Regions from separate parts of the Lysinibacillus sp. FSL M8-0337 genome, predicted to be linked through region 4. Evidence: riboswitches for the same ligand, from Rfam matches in the RefSeq annotation. Region 4 holds a riboswitch; each other region holds the start of a gene.
What was found. A riboswitch is a leader RNA that binds a small molecule or an ion and turns the genes downstream of it on or off. The one in region 4 is predicted to bind S-adenosylmethionine.
Positions count from the first base shown of each region.

Region 1: linked by a shared signal. The riboswitch ahead of MKY08_RS01665 (O-acetylhomoserine aminocarboxypropyltransferase/cysteine synthase family protein) and the one ahead of MKY08_RS19690 (bifunctional homocysteine S-methyltransferase/methylenetetrahydrofolate reductase) in region 4 are both predicted to bind S-adenosylmethionine.
Region 2: linked by a shared signal. The riboswitch ahead of MKY08_RS20895 (cyclase family protein) and the one ahead of MKY08_RS19690 (bifunctional homocysteine S-methyltransferase/methylenetetrahydrofolate reductase) in region 4 are both predicted to bind S-adenosylmethionine.
Region 3: linked by a shared signal. The riboswitch ahead of metA (homoserine O-succinyltransferase) and the one ahead of MKY08_RS19690 (bifunctional homocysteine S-methyltransferase/methylenetetrahydrofolate reductase) in region 4 are both predicted to bind S-adenosylmethionine.

Region 1 is NZ_CP151996.1:346,702-350,920, forward strand. Features, by position in the region: gene MKY08_RS01655 (acetyl-CoA hydrolase/transferase family protein) at 1-420, shown strand, start outside; gene MKY08_RS01660 (glycerol-3-phosphate acyltransferase) at 481-1,110, opposite strand; SAM riboswitch class I at 1,266-1,379, shown strand; gene MKY08_RS01665 (O-acetylhomoserine aminocarboxypropyltransferase/cysteine synthase family protein) at 1,493-2,794, shown strand; gene MKY08_RS01670 (hypothetical protein) at 3,192-3,578, shown strand; gene MKY08_RS01675 (homoserine dehydrogenase) at 3,988-4,219, shown strand, end outside.
Region 2 is NZ_CP151996.1:4,287,967-4,292,185, forward strand. Features, by position in the region: gene MKY08_RS20880 (VOC family protein) at 1-286, opposite strand, end outside; gene MKY08_RS20885 (hypothetical protein) at 450-866, shown strand; gene MKY08_RS20890 (DUF1540 domain-containing protein) at 1,133-1,291, opposite strand; SAM riboswitch class I at 1,885-1,986, shown strand; gene MKY08_RS20895 (cyclase family protein) at 2,080-2,817, shown strand; gene MKY08_RS20900 (Cof-type HAD-IIB family hydrolase) at 2,954-3,727, opposite strand; gene MKY08_RS20905 (DUF2225 domain-containing protein) at 4,202-4,219, shown strand, end outside.
Region 3 is NZ_CP151996.1:2,155,550-2,159,768, reverse strand. Features, by position in the region: gene MKY08_RS10250 (Ger(x)C family spore germination protein) at 1-6, shown strand, start outside; gene MKY08_RS10245 (hypothetical protein) at 13-246, shown strand; gene MKY08_RS10240 (endospore germination permease) at 271-1,407, shown strand; gene metA (homoserine O-succinyltransferase) at 1,481-2,416, opposite strand; SAM riboswitch class I at 2,518-2,627, opposite strand; gene MKY08_RS10230 (nucleotide excision repair endonuclease) at 2,871-3,242, shown strand; gene panF (sodium/pantothenate symporter) at 3,333-4,219, opposite strand, start outside.
Region 4 is NZ_CP151996.1:4,047,108-4,051,326, forward strand. Features, by position in the region: gene metH (methionine synthase) at 1-206, opposite strand, end outside; gene MKY08_RS19690 (bifunctional homocysteine S-methyltransferase/methylenetetrahydrofolate reductase) at 199-2,046, opposite strand; SAM riboswitch class I at 2,137-2,236, opposite strand; gene MKY08_RS19695 (protoporphyrinogen oxidase) at 2,362-3,750, opposite strand; gene MKY08_RS19700 (globin-coupled sensor protein) at 3,895-4,219, opposite strand, start outside.

The sequences.
Region 1 (4,219 bases), 850 kb from region 4:
AATGTAAATTCAACTCATGTTTCTGGCACACGAATGATGAATGGGATTGGTGGTTCTGGTGATTTTGCTCGTAATGCCCGGTTAGGTATTTTTGTGACGAAATCGTATGCAAAAGGCGGTAAAATTTCTAGTATCGTACCAATGGTTTCGCATGTAGACCATACAGAACATGATGTAGATATTATTGTCACAGAACAAGGTGTTGCAGACTTGCGTGGTTTAGCACCGAAAGAGCGTGTAGGTCGTATTATTGAAAACTGTGCGCATCCAGATTATAAGGATCAATTATGGGCGTACTTTAACGAAGCGAACGAGGCAACAGGCGGACACCATACACCACATATTTTAGAAAAAGCGCTTTCTTGGCATGTCAATTTAGCTAAGAACGGTACAATGCAAGATCCATCATTTGCAAAATAATGATATAAAAAAGCCTTGAGAGTTTGTTTGTTGTCTCTCAAGGCTTTGATTTGTTTAAATTTATTTTTTAAAGGCAGATGTTACTTTAGGCTCTGTCCCTTGGATAAGCCGTTTAATATTTTCAATATGCAACATGAGCGCGATACCAAAAAGAACAATTGAAATCATTGTTGGTCCAACCCCAGGTATCCATAAGTAAGTTGCTGTACAAAAAACAATATAAAATACAAGCACACCAATGATTAAATAATTTGTTGTTAAAGATAAAATGACAAATAACATAAGTGCAAATAATGCAATTTTCCAATCAATAGCGAGCAATATGCCTATGATTGATGCAGTTCCTTTCCCGCCTTTGAAGCCCATATGGAACGGGAAGTTATGACCTAGTATTACACTAGCAGCTATTGCATAGGTTAATAACCACATTTGTACTTCAGTAAATTGTGAAGCATTGGAGGAAAAGTAGTAAAGTGCGCATAGCACGGCAGCAACTCCTTTACCTATATCTATAAGTGCTACTAATATGCCGTATTTCCATCCAAGAGAAAGCGTTGCGTTTGAGGCACCCGCATTGCCATGGCCAGTCTTTTTTAAATCTACTCCAGAAAGAAACTGTGCCACTTTAGAGCCATGAATACAGCCGATTAGATAACCAATAATAATAAAAATAATCATGGCTTTTACCATAAAAATACTCCTTTCAAACTATATTTTTATATAGTGTATGTGTTCTTATTACGTAAAGGAGCAGACAGAAGTTTCAGAAAAAAATAAATTTTACTGTTGACAGAAAAAAAGTCTATGTTTATACTGTGTAACAACGATGGAAATTGAATCACATACTCTTATCAAGAGCGGCGGAGGGATAGGCCCTATGATGCCCGGCAACCAGTGAGTGACGAACTTGCTAAGGTGCTAATTCCTACAGATTCTTACTTGGATCTGGCAGATAAGGGGAGGAAAACTTGCAACCGCAACCCTCTTCTTAACTGAAGGGGGTTTTTGTTTTCTCACATAAATCCTCCTCATCTCCGGTACCATCGTAAAACCCATTTAGGAGGAAGAAAACATGTCGAATTTTAAACCAGAAACTTTACTATTACACGGTGGCCAAGAGCCAGACCCAGTGACAGGCTCCCGAACTGTACCGGTGTACCGTTCAACAGCTTTCGTATTTAAAGACACTGCTCATGCGCAACGTCTTTTCGCTTTAGAAGAAGCGGGCAATATTTATACACGTATTACAAATCCAACTGTAGATGTTTTTGAAAAACGCGTCGCTTTATTGGAGGGCGGTACAGCAGCAGTAGCACTTTCATCAGGTGCAGCAGCTATCGCATTTTCAATTTTAAATCTTGCAGGAGCAGGGGATGAAATCGTAGCAGCAAGTTCTTTATACGGAGGAACATATAACTTATTAGCAAATACACTACCAAACTACGGTATTAAAACAATTTTCGTAGATGAAACAAATCCTGAGAATTTCCGATCTGCCATTAATGAAAAGACAAAAGCAGTGTTCGCTGAAATTTACGGAAACCCAAGCTTAAAAGTGCTAGATGTAGAGGCAGTAGCTACAATTGCACATGACAACGGTTTACCTTTAATTATTGATAGCACTTTTGCTTCACCATATGGCTCAACACCAATCGACTTCGGTGCAGATATCGTCGTTCACTCAGCGACAAAATGGATTGGCGGACACGGTACAACTTTAGGCGGTGTAGTTGTGGATGCAGGGAAATTTGATTGGACTCAAGGTAGATTCCCAGGATTTACAGAACCTGACGCATCTTATCACGGATTACGATACGGTATTGATACTGCAGCGGCTGCATTTGCCACAAAACTGCGCGTGCAATTACTACGTGATTTTGGACCAACATTAAGTGCAGATGCTGCATTTAACTTATTACAAGGTTTAGAAACGCTCCATTTGCGAATTCCTAAACATAATGAAAATGCCTTAGCAGTTGCAGAATATTTACGTAACCACCCATCTGTGGAGTATGTAAACTATAATGGATTAGAAGATTTTGCTACACATGATTTAGCGAAGAAATATTTGAAAAATGGCTTCGGTTCAGTGCTTACATTTGGCATTAAAGGTGGACGAGAAGCAGGCCGTCAATTAATAGACAGCGTAAAATTATTTTCACACGTAGCAAATGTAGGCGATGCAAAATCACTAATTATTCACCCAGCGTCTACAACTCATCAACAATTATCTGCTGAGGAATTAATCCAAACTGGTGTTTCCGAGTCGCTCATTCGCTTATCAATTGGTTTAGAGGCAATTGAGGATATTATTGCAGATTTAGAACAAGCTATTGCACAAGTAACAACAACTGAACAAAAAGTAGAAGCATAACTATTAAGATAGCCAATGATTTATGTTGTAGCGTTTACGTATTTTCTCATTCGAAATGCCTCATTTGGTAATGCGTATAACGTTGCGACATTCATCCTTACCTCATTCGGTGAGTTTTCTGAAATTTTTTATAAATAATACCTAGTAATTTTATAAGCATTGTTGACTTGGTTAAAACCATGCTGTATACTAGGGATTAAGTAAAACGTTCGAAAGGCTACCAACCTTGAACAAAGTGATGATGTTACTAAACTTTCACCGCCATTCATTAGGCGAAAACAGCTAATTTGTTTTCATAAGTGCTCCCCCACTTTTGAATATATATATGAAAGGGGGTAGCTACCTAGCCAGTAGCTACTCTCGCTTTCCATAACTGATCGAAAAAGGAGTGTTAACAATGGGAAATATTTATCGTGCACAAAATGTAACTGCTTATCTTATATATGAATTAAATGAAAGCCATCATTTTGTAAATAATATGGCCATTCAATACTTACTTTCGACAGTTGAATCAAAATGGCAACAAACTTTTGGACATAGTGCTTTTGAAGAAATCGTATATGCTAAAGAAGAAGGCTATACAGTAAAAGAAGTTTTTGAAGAGTATAAAGTTCATGGTACAAACCATATTACGCTACCTGCGACAGAGTATTACTTACAATACGGGTCATTTCAACTAATCGAGCGCACATATGCCATACCGAACTTTACACAGGAAGAAATCAAACTAGTACAATCAGCTTTAGCACAATATCGTTATCGATTATTTTTACTAGCAAGTTAACTTTCCCTTATATTTTTTAGCTCATTCTCTACTGCTATAGGGAATGAGCTTTTTGTTGTGCTAAGTTTTTTTGAATTTGTTTCGACTTTTCAAGACAGCCATTCTATAAGTAGTATCTTCGTACATATATAATAGAAGAAAGGCATTTTTTTTTATAAAAGAATCGTCAATATTTGTTCAAAAATTATAGATTTATTAAAAAAACGTATAATAAAGGCAATGAAACCGATTTCTTTTGCACGCCTAGAGAAAACAAATGTCCATCCTAGAAAGATTTTTCTTGTGCAATGGATTTATTTGCGTTACAATTTTCTTTAGGTTAAATTTTGAATTATTTGAATATGTGCTTGTAGGCACAAACTTTATATAGAGAGAAAACTGGAGAAATGTACGTTGGAGGGAATCAAGTATGGCAACTATAAAGGCAGCGATCTTAGGATTTGGAACTGTAGGTCAAGGAATTTATCATATTTTAAATGAAAAGCGTGAAGAGCTAAAACATAAATTAGGCATTGAGTTAGAAGTAGCAAAAATATTAGTAACGGATGCTAGTCGTGAACGTGTTCCGGGCACAGCACATTTAATGACAACGAGTATGGATGAAGTGTTGGCAGAGCCTGGCATGCAAGTTGTATTCGAAG
Region 2 (4,219 bases), 240 kb from region 4:
CTAGTGAAAAGATATCATCGACTTCTTCTTTAGATTTTCCATTATAGGCAAGCGTAAAGCCCGTAAAGTCGGTGCCTATTTTTGGTGGGTTTTCTTCATTTATATCCTTTGCTAATCGTTCTATAGGAAATAGAGAAATTTTTGTTCCTCCATTATTGAAAAAAATCACATCAGGATTTGTTTCATCTCCATAGACAACCACCTCAAAACCAAGCCCTTCACGATAAAATGCAAGCGACTCAACCATACTTTTTACACCCAATGTAATTAAATTTAAACGATTCATGCAATAACCCCCTTTTCTCAATATCTATTACTTATTCTATTTTTTCTTTCAATTCCCTTTTATGCAAATCATTATCTATACCTTATGCTCCGTCTTGAAAGAAGAACAGCCTCACACAAAACGTTATGTAACTACATAAGATACATAAGATATTAGCAAATGGATGGGAGGAAATCCGCTGTATTACAATCCTTATCCGTATTATGTTTATAACCATTATCCAAATTGGGGAATGTCTATCCTACCTACACCCCATCATGTCCCTAGACAACTTGCCATGCCTACCCCGACAACAAGCCCTTATCCGCCTATTAATACCATAAAATTAAAGACATCAGCAAAAGGGATGCAAACAATTATGCAACAAGTGCAATTACTGACAGAGAAAATTGAGGGCTCTGATCAATTTGCACATGATCTTAAAAACGCTGCACAGCTTTCCAATCAAGATGAAGTCCAAAAACTTATTTCTTCTGCTGGAATTACAACGAAGTTTGAAGCGAAATATACACCAGATAATATCCGCATCGTTTTGAAAGAAGGTGGGTGTTGTAGTTTAGCGTTAGTGCTATATTGGTGACGAAGAAAGGCTTGCTATTTTCATATCTATATATTCTTATAGAACCCGTAAACTATACTAGAGTAGTTGGTATCCCTCATTGGATGATATATGGAAAAAGGTAAAAAATACACATACCCTATTGTTCAAGAAAGACAAAATAGATATGACCAATTACGACATTTGAAAACATCCTCCGTAGCATACATTAACGCAAAGCAAAAAAGTGTTAGATTGATTGTCGTCAATCTAACACTTTTTCTCTTGCGCTCCGGCTTCTACCGGCCTTAATGCTCTTCAGGTGTAAATGTTTTGCATCCTGTTTCTTCACTATTGGATGCCCGCTGACCTTTTTGACTAACAACGTAAATAGCCTCTGCAGTACATTTGTTTCCTGAACCCCAATACGTGCAGTTATTGACTTCACATAGAATCTGTTGTGCCATCGTATCACACCCCCCTCAAATCTAGTTAAAATTATTCTAAATAATCAAAGGTAACATTTCAATAATCAAGCTAAAAATCAGGGTTATTTAACTACAATTTTCAAAATAATTCAAAATAAATATATTTACTGAATTATTAATTATTATATAAAATTTATATTAATTTGCTGACATTTCAAATTATTTGATATTTACCGACTATTGATGAGTACATTATTTTTTTATCATAAGGCATACAAGTATTCACTATATAGTTCCAACTAAAAAAGCACCCCCGCGTGGTCCTGCACCTCTAAAGTTAGAGTCAAGTATCTATTACTTATTCTATTTTTTCTTTAATCCCATTTTATACGTAATCATTTTAAATAAGCTTCATGCCCTGTTTTGAAAGAACGAAAGCCTACAACACAAAACATTATCATACTACATAAGATACACTAAGAGATTAGCAAGTGGATGGGAGGAAATCCGCTGTATGACAATCCTTATCCGTATTGCTATTTTTTATACCTATGTACTCCTATAGAACTTGTAAACTATAGTTGATTATGCTAAAGTAATTGGTATTACTAATTCTGAAAATTCATATATTTTTCTTATCAAGAGAGATGGAGGGATTGGCCCTATGAAGTCTCAGCAACCAGTCTAAGGCATGGTGCTAATTCCAATTGGCGAGATTCGCAAAAAGATGAGAAGATTGACTTCAGTTACACGAGAGTCCTCTTCTACAAGTAGGGCTCTTTTTTTATTTTTACACTACACATAGTAAGAGAAAGCGGGGAATAAAAATGACAAATGAACTTTTACAAACATTGCAACTATTAAAATCAAAGCAATGGGTTGACTTAACACATACTTTCGGACCTAACTCACCACATTTCTTTATGTTTGATGATGCGAAGTTTGAAACGTTGTTTTCTCATGATGATGGCTTCTTTGCACAACAATTTACGTTTCCCGGGCAATATGGTACACATATTGATCCACCCATTCACTTTGTTTCAGATACACGCTACTTGGAAGAATTAGCATTAAAAGAACTTGTCCTTCCACTTATTGTTATTGATAAGTCCAAGGAAGCCGCATCGAACCACGATTTCACTTTAAGTGTACAAGATGTACTTAACTTCGAAGCGGAATATGGAAAGATTGAATCCGGAACATTTGTGGCACTGCGAACTGATTGGAGTAAACGCTGGCCGGATAAAGAATTATTTAGTAATAAAGACAAGGATGGTCACAACCATATTCCTGGATGGGGATTAGAAGCATTAAAGTTTTTATTTACAGAGAGAAATATAAGCGCCATTGGTCATGAAACGTTTGATACGGATTCAGCGGCTGATTTTCGAAAAAATGGTACGTTAAATGGCGAATACTTCGTACTGGATCAGGATACATACCAAATTGAGCTAATGACAAACTTAGACAAACTACCACCAAAGGGTGCCGTCATTTTCAATATTGTGCCAAAGCCTGAAAAAGCATCTGGTTTCCCCGTACGCTCATTTGCTATTTTGCCTTAGTTACAAAAAGGTCTGCTTCAAAGCAGACCTTCTTGTATGTAGATATCTACTACCCTCATTTCCTGTGGGGCTTTTTTCTCTCCATGTTTATCCCGCTAGAGTCGCCATGACCAATAGCAAAGATGACATTTCTTTTTTAAATCAACTGTAGTTTGCGCAAGGTGTAATCAATGCCGCCTTTATTCGATGCCATCGTGACCTCATCCGCAATATTTTTTAAGGCTACACTTCCATTGCCCATTGCAATACCATATCCAACTTGCTTTAGCATTTCCATATCATTCTCTCCATCCCCAAAAGCAATCGCCTCTTTTGGATGTAAGTTAAAATAGCTAAGTACAGCTTCAACAGCAATTGCTTTTGATACATCCTCTTGTAAAACATTCGTAATCATAGGATGCCATCTTTCAAACTTCAAATTTGGAAATTGTGTTCTATACTTTTTCTCTACCTGTTCATTTACATATAAACACATTAAGTAAACTTGCTCATTTAAAATATTTTCATTGACGGGCGGATATTGTCTTAAAGACAATGTCTCATTCATTGCCTTTAGTGTTTCACGGTGCTGTACATTATTCATCGATAATTGATCAGTGAAAAATGACAGGCTATTATGATGGTCGTCTGCAAAAGCCTTAACACTTTGTACAATGTTTTGAGCGATGGGGCTGGCATAGATTATTTGGTCTCCGTGCCGAACATAAGCACCATTCGCCGTAATAAATGTATCAATCCCTAATTTATATAAATCCTGACACATAGACAGTGGTCTACCGGTTGCAGCAACTAACCGAATCCCTTTGTTTTTTAGTATATGTAAAGCATTCTTTGTACTACTTTCAATACAACCATCCTCATAATTGATCAAAGTACCATCTACATCAAAAAATACGATTTTACAGTCCATACATGTATGCGCTCCTTTTAAATTAACTATCAATGATTACCATTATTTTACGCCAAAATAGGATAACCGTAACGTACGCATTCTTTTTTTATGTCCACAAAGTTACTTTATATTAAGCATAATATTGAATAGTAAAATTATCCTATATGTATTATAATAAACCTACTAAAAGATGAATAAAAAAATGCACACTAGGTATGTCTGACGTAATTTTAACAATGTAGGCGTAACTATTTAACTTTTACACATATACCACCGATAAATACTATTGCTAGTGTATTTAAACTAACATTCACTTTACATAAAATTAAAACAATTTATTTGACACTACTTTAATAATGCTAAAGGATTATATCAATAAACATAGAATTGCTAAAATAGCCGAAAATTCATTAAATATATTGAACGAGTGTTACCTCCATTTAAGTAGAACTAAAGAAATGTTAAAAACTCGACACAGAGGAGTTGATTCATATGGGTTTTAATATTTAC
Region 3 (4,219 bases), 1.9 Mb from region 4:
GAGTAACCCACGATGTTTATTAGCATTACCGTCATACTTATTTCGTTGATTATTGCCTATATTATGATTCCTCCATTATTGAAAAAAGGCGAAAAAAAAACAATATTCGCCTTTTCTATTTTATTGTTTATAGGCGCAACATTAAATATCGCCATTGGTTTAAAAATAAATATCCCTAGCCCATTCAATTTCATTACGTTTATCTTTACACCTATTAGAAAAATATTATTATCATTTTTTCAATAAGAATGACAGAAAGGGTAGTGCATCATGGAAAAACAATTACTTAGTGCAAGACAATTCACAATCATTACCTTTCTCCATTCTATTGGGACGGCCATATTAATTGTGCCAGCGAGCATTACGAAGCAGCTTCATCAAGATGCATGGATTGGCGCAACTATTGGCGTCTTATTAAGCTTTTTAATCGTAAAATTGTATACAAGCCTTGGAAATCAAACACCGCATCTCACGTTTGTTGAAGCAAATGGAAAAATTTTAGGTAAATTTCTTGGAACTTTGACCTCTCTAGGGTTTATCACTCTCGCATTTTTTTCGGCTAGTGAATTATTATACTTTATTGGCATCTTTATGCAAACAGAAGTAATGCCCGAGACACCTACTTTGTCCTTTGCTGTATTATTTACCATTATTCTTGTTTTTGCATCGTTTCTAGGCATTGAAGTGTTTGCACGGTCTGCAGAAATACTATTTCCCATATTTTTATTTATATTTCTTGTATTTCTTGTTTGTATTTCGCCACAAATTAATATCGAAAATATTCAACCCGTTTTTGAAACAAAGACACCATCATTAATTACGGGTATCCTTAAATTTATGAGTATTTTTTCATTCCCGCTCGTTATGTTACTTATGATTTTCCCCTCTGCTGTCAATATCTCGAAAGCCGCACAAAAGGGATTTTATTTCGGCACGATTTGCGGAGGAATTGTCTTAATAATCATTATAGCCCTATCAACACTCGTTATTGGCCCAACGAATACTTCCATTGAGACATTTCCTAGCTATGCACTGGCTCAACGGATTTCTATAGGCAATTTTTTTCAACGTGTTGAAGTTGTTATGGCTGTCATGTGGATTATCTCCATCTATATTCGAACTTTTCTCTATTTTTATGCATCTGCAATAGGTATAGCACAAATACTAAATATTAAAGATCCCCGACCATTGATTTTGCCATTAGGAATGTGCATGATTGCGCTGTCTCAAATTGTTCATCCGAATATTGTGCATTCTAATAATTACAATCAAAAAATTTGGCCGCTGTATTCAGGCTTATTCACTGTCTTGTTAGCCCTATTATTACTAGTCATTGCAAAAATGCGAAAGATTAAAGGCAAAACAGCAACTGACCAAAATACATTAAACTCAAGTGAAACACCGTAAAAAAAATCCAATTTCTCTCTATTGAGAAATTGGATTTTTTAGATCTTCACAAAAGCAAATGGTAAACAACCAATTAGATATGGTATTCAATTTCATCAACAAAATCCCATTCATACGGCGTTTCTTGATAAACATAGTAGTTTAGCCAGTTGGAGAATAATAAATGGGTATGTGCTCGCCATGTATTAATAGGTTCTTTAGATGGGTCATCATGCGGGAAATAGTTAACAGGCACTGCAATATCAATTCCTTTTGCCACATCGCGACTGTATTCATCGGCTAATGTTGTCGCATCGTATTCTAAATGTCCAGTAATCATAATATTTTTATTATCTTTTGATTGCACGATAAAAACGCCTGCATCTTCTGAATAAGATAGTAACCGTAATTCCGGGTGATTGCGTACTTCATCGATTGAAACAGAAGTGTACCTAGAATGTGGTGCTGTAAATAAATCACTAAATCCTCTTACTAAATCGACCGTTAAATCCGTAATCACATGTGAATATACACCCGAACACTTTTCTGGTAATTCAAATTTTCCGATTCCATAATGATGATATAAGGCAGCCTGTGCACCCCAACAGATATGCAAGACAGACGTGACATTCTTAGCAGACCAATCCATTATCTCCGAGATTTCTTCCCAATAATTCACTTCTTCAAATGCCATTTTTTCCACTGGTGCACCCGTAATGATCATCCCGTCAAAGCGACGATGACGTATCTCATTAAATGTTGAATAAAAGAGTTGTAAATGCGATTTACTAACATTTTTAGACTCGTGTGTTGCTGTATTTAAAAATGTTATATTGACTTGTAACGGCGTATTACCAAGTAATCGAAGTAATTGTAATTCTGTTTTCTCTTTTTCCGGCATTAAATTAAATATTAAAATATTTAACGGACGAATTTGTTGTGTTTTGGCACGGTCTTCTTCCATGACGAATATTTTTTCCTCACGTAAATGTTCTCCAGCTGGTAAGTTTTTCGGAATATTAATTGGCATATTGTAGTCCCCTTTTCTTTTATTTTTTTCTCTCTATGTAAAATTAAAAAATCCCCCTCATTCCATAAGAGCAAGAATGAGAAGGATAATTATCACGTTCACTCTTATCTCTCAAAGGAAAAATCCTTTGGTGGAATTAGCACCTTTCTAACAATGTTAGAGGTTGCTGAAGCGTCATAGGGCCAAATCCCTCAGCTTCTCTTGATAAGATTATTCAATTAAAAAGAATTGTATCATGAACAATTAAGAATTTCAATAATACATAGAATATTTTGTATTTAAACGAATGGAAGCTTATGAATTGTTAAACACTACTATCAAGTTATATTTTTGTCAGCCAGTGCCAATTCCAAAAGGCATATACGAAAATTAATGGAACCAATAAATCGTAATGGCAATCATAGAGGTATTATGTTAACATATACCTTTAGTAACAGAGAGGAACGTGAATATTTTGATTAAAATTGAACTCCCAAAACCAGACTTAGTAATCCGTCAACGTGAGCAAGTATTAAAACCAGGGGATGTAGAAATTACGCCTTTTCACGGTTTTATTGATTTCCATAAAATCACTCGCGAAAAAGGTGGCATTTTCTTATTTTATAACGAAAAAAATGAACTATTATTTGTAGGGAAAGCACGTAAAATTCGCCAACGTATTAAAAAGCATTTTGAAGATAATGTATCACCAATGAAAAAATACCGTGATGAAATTTTCAAAATCGAAGTGTATGAAATTGATGATCCAATGGAACGTGAAATTTACGAAACATATGCGATTAACACATTCCGTGCAAAATATAATCTAGATAAAGTATTTTATTAAGATTCAAACCGTTAGCACATGCTAACGGTTTTTCTATACTATAGCGGCAAAATGAAAAACCCCAAGCGTTGTCACTCGAGGTTTTCATCATTAGATAAATAGTTTTTCATCTTTAAATTTATGAGCTGTTAGCCAACTGACGATAACAAAGATAATCAATGAAGCTACGATAGGGATAGTCACCGTATGCATACCAAATATCGTCGGATAAAAGCGATCAATCATAATATATAACGTCATGCCCGTAATCATGGACGCAATCGCCCCGTATTTATTGGCCTTTTGCCAATACAACCCTAGGACAACTGACCAAATAAAGACCGCTTCTAAGCCGCCAAATGCAAATAAATTGAGCCAAACTAGTAAATCTGGCGGATTTAACGCAAATACAACGACTGCTAAACCAATCACTGTTGTTACCACGAAGCTAGCACGCTTGATTTCTCTATCATTGGCAGTGGGCTTGATATAATTCAAATAAATATCCTTTACCACTGTTGAACTAACTAGCATCAGCAACGCATTCACGGTAGACATCGTCGCTGCCATCGGTGCTGCTAACACAATGCCCGCTAAAAACGGCGGCAACACTTTTAACGTAAGCAACGGCATTACCTTATCGCCAATTTCAATGCCAGGGATTACTGGACGGGCTAATACACCAATCAAGTGCATCCCGAACATAATTGTCCCAATAGCAATTGTGCCAATAATTATCGCTAAATGCATGCTTTTGGAATCTTTATAGCTCATGGCGCGGACGGCTATTTGAGGGAGCCCTACCACACCAATGCCGATTAAAATCCAAAATGTTGAGACGTACAATGGTGTCAGTTCCCCTTCAGCACCAAATGGTGACACTAGGTTTGGATTTTCTGCAACAAGGGACGTCATAATTTGGTCGATGCCACCACCGGCAACGATTGTCCCAATCAGTAAAATTACAGTACCAATCACCATAATGGAACCTTGAACCG
Region 4 (4,219 bases):
ATATCCGCACCAGCTTCTAAATATTTTCGATGAACCTTTTCAAGCACATCGGGTCTCGTTAATACAAGATTCTCGTTACAACCATCAAGCTCCTCACCACCAAAATCTTCTGCTGATAAGTTTTCATTTTGAAGCATTGTACCCATTGCGCCATCCAGAATTAAAATTCGTTTCTCTAGTTGCTCTTCAATCAAGTGCTTAGCCATCTATACTTACTCCTTTTTTCTGTTCATCCAATTGTCCGATAAATTTCATTAATTCAAGCGTCATATCATAGCGTAAAAACGGTGTAATTAAATAAATACCATTGAAATATTCTGCCGCTACTTCTACTAACTCTTTGGCAATTGCAATCCCTTCTAATGTTGAACGTTCTTTATCTTCACCACACGCCTTCATACGTGATAGTGCATCGTCTGATAATTTAATCCCTGGTACTTCATGGTGTAAAAACTCGGCGCTCTTATAGCTCGTTACTGGCATAATACCGATATAAATTGGAGCATCTAAATGCTTTGTTGCCTCATAAATTTCTACAATTTTCTCTTTTGTATAAACAGGTTGTGAAATAAAGTAATCTGCACCATGTTCGATTTTTTTCTCTAAGCGAGCTACTGCCCGATCTAATACACGAACATTCGGGTTAAATGCTGCCGCAACAGAAAAGTTTGCTTTCTTACGAAGTGGCTTACCAGAAAATGATATCCCCTCATTTAACTGTTTAATTAATTGAATAAGCTCCATGGATGAAACATCATAAACACTTGTGGCACCTGGGAAGTCTCCTACCTTTGTGGGATCTCCAGTAACCGCTAAAACATCATGAATGCCAAGTGCATTTAACCCCATTAAATGGGACTGTAGGCCAATTAAGTTACGGTCACGGCACGTAATATGCGTCAACGGTCGTACACCATGTGTTTCCTTTAATAGCGCACCCATAGCGACATTACTAATGCGGGGAGATGCAAGCGAATTATCAGCCATCATCACGACATCTGCGCCTGCGTCGTATAATTTTTTTGCCCCTTGAATAAAACCATCAATTTCTAGATGTCTCGGAGTATCTAACTCTACGATAACCGAGCGTTCGCGCTTCACCTTTTCATGTAGCGGTTCATATGTCGCAGGTTCCGCTTCCCGTACAATCTCTACTTTTTCAGGTTTCGTATACTTTGCTTCAACAGGCGTTAACTCTTCTAAATATTTCTTCGCAGCTGCTATATGCTTAGGTGTTGTACCACAACATCCACCGATTAAACGAACACCTTGGTCACGCAATGCAACTGCTGCACGTCCAAAATAATCAGCTTCTGACTCATACACGACACGCCCATCCTCTAAATCTAGTAGCGACGCATTTGGATATGCTGACATAAATGCTTTATCAGGAATCTCCACACCTTCAAATGCTTGAATTGTATGATGGGGACCTAAACGGCAATTGACGCCTACTACATCTGCACCAAGAGCTTGTAACTCATGTAATGCTTGATTTAACGTCATTCCATTTTGCAACACACCCGGCTCATGCATGGATACTTGTGCAATAATTGGTAGCTCTGTTTTACCACGTAACATTTTTAATGTTGCACTTAACTCTTCAAAATCATAATACGTTTCAAGTAAAAGACCATCAGGATTGCCTGCAAGTAACACATTTGCTTGTTCTTCAACAGTCAATAATATTTCCTCTAATGTAGCATCACTTTTACGAATGCCACGGATGCCCCCAATTGTCCCTAAAACAAATTGCCCGCCATCAGCTGCCGCTCGTTTTGCAATCGTGATTGCCGCTTCATTAAATTGTTGAACCCGTGATTCTAAGCCGTAACGTGCTAATTTAATCGCATTTGCACCGTAAGTATTGGTCTGAATGACATCTGCACCAGCAGCTATATATTCTCTATGAATTTTTTCAATTAACTCCGGTCTCTGTACATTCATTTCCTCATGACAGTACTCTAAGCCGTAGCCATATAATACAGTACCAATGGCTCCATCCGCGGTAAGCACATGTGTTTTTAACTTTTCTAGCAATCCCATAAATCGTAGCCCTCTCTTTCCTTGTATCCAAAATATAAAAAGCCTTCTTTTACAAAAAAGAAGGCTTTAACGAATCGCAATTGTTGTTCCTTCTCATCTTCGACCAAAAAGGTCTTCTGGATTTAGCACCTGACATAAGTTGGTTGCTGAAGCTTCATAGGGCCAGTCCCTCTGCTTCTCTTGATAAGAATGTAGTATGAATTTTTCAAATAATTAAAAGAATCATATCGTTTACAGACGATAGAGTCAAGACTATTTCACTTAACAAAGGAGATTTCTCCCGAAAAAAATATTATTTTAGTTTTAACTTCACTGTTATTCTAGTTTTTCCGCAAGCGCTTCGCCTATTTTTTTACCATTTTGAATACAAGCACCAATACCTACCCCGAAATATGAGCAACCTGCTATCGATAAGTTGGGATACCGTTCTGCAAGCTCCGCTGTTAAGCCTTTCAACGCCTCATGATGTGCCAAATCGTATTTTGGCATTTGATCGATCCACTTGGCTACATTTACAACCATTGGTTTTTCATCAATGCCTAAGCTTTTCTTTACATCCTCTAATGCTACAGCTGTCAATTCTTCATCTGTCATCATACGTAATGTTTCGTATGCAGGGTTAATGCTTTTATAAAAGAGGCGCACAAGCAATTTACTATTAGCAGATGTATGTTTCCATTTTCGGCTTGTCCATGTTGCGGCATTGCATTGTACATTCGAGTTATGTGACACAATAAAGCCTGTCCCATCTGCTGGTAGCACTGCATCCGGTACATCAAAGCCTAAGTATATGGTGATGGCAGAGGCTGTAGTAAATTCTTTAAAATAGCGATTCAAAGATGGGTCCTGTAATAAGCTCTGTACGGCTTCATTTGGCAGTGCTAATACTACGTGCTCAGCCTCAAACTTCCTCCCATCTGCTAATGTGATTGTATAATGTTTTTCCTGTTTTTTTACATTGGTTGTTGCTACGCCTTTAATAATTTCTACATTTGTTAACGTTTCTTCAAGACGATTGATAAGTGACGATAAGCCCTGTTTAAACGAAATAAACTTTTTGTTGGAAGCTTTCACGAATTGTTCGCGATTTGCCTCAAAACCTTTAATAATACTACCGTACTCATTTTTATAGTCGATTATGTACGGTAAGGTAGAAGCTATCGACAGTTGATGGAGGTCACCCGAGTATACCCCAGCTAATACTGGTGCAATTTGATTTTGTACAAGTTCTTCCCCTAAGTAATATGTTAAAAACTCACCGATTGAGCTGTCCTTAGTAAAGCTTTTATTCGGCATTGTTAAATCTTGCAATGCTATTTGTTTACCAGCTTCTGATACTAGCGTACTTGCTTCAAGAGACGCTAAACTCATTGGAATACCGAATGTTGAATCAGCGGGTATTGCATGTAATTCGTCGTTTGTATAGATATAAGATATCCCTGTTTCGTTGTACACTAGCTCCTGTTCAAAATTAAGCTCCTGCACCAGCTCCATGACCCCTTTATGACGAGCCACAATTGAGTCAGCACCCGTTTCCATAATGAAGCCTTGCTCATAAGCGGAATGTAACTTACCGCCTAAGTATGGATTTTTCTCAACAAGCACTAGTTTGACATCTATGTTTTTCTGCAATACTTGGCGCTGTAAATAATGCATCGTACATAAACCAGTAATGCCGCCACCTAATACAACTATTGTTTTCATGAAGTATCGCCCCTAATTCGTTATTTCTCTCCTTATTAGTATAAACTTTTTTCACAAACAATTACGTTCAACCCATTACAAATTTAGCAACACTATAAAGTGTCAGGCACTCAAACAATTTCAAATTGTTTGAGTGCCTGACACCTAGTTTAAGTTTTGTGCGACATTTGCTAATTTGTCAGCTGAATTTGTTACCTCATTAAATGCTTGCCCAAGCTCATGAAGGACCTGAACAACGGCCTGAACCTCTTTTTCCATAAGGTCATTTTGACACTTAGCTTCTGTCATCGCATCTAATATTTTGTTAAACTGTCCTTCAGTTTGAGCCATATTCTCCTCACCTGAAGCAACCTCTGTCTGAATATTACTAAGCGAATATGCCAGTTTAGACGTTCGCTCTGTTGTTTTTTCTAATAATTTTGCAACGGATGTAACAGATTCTTTTGTTTGACTAGACAATTTACGTACT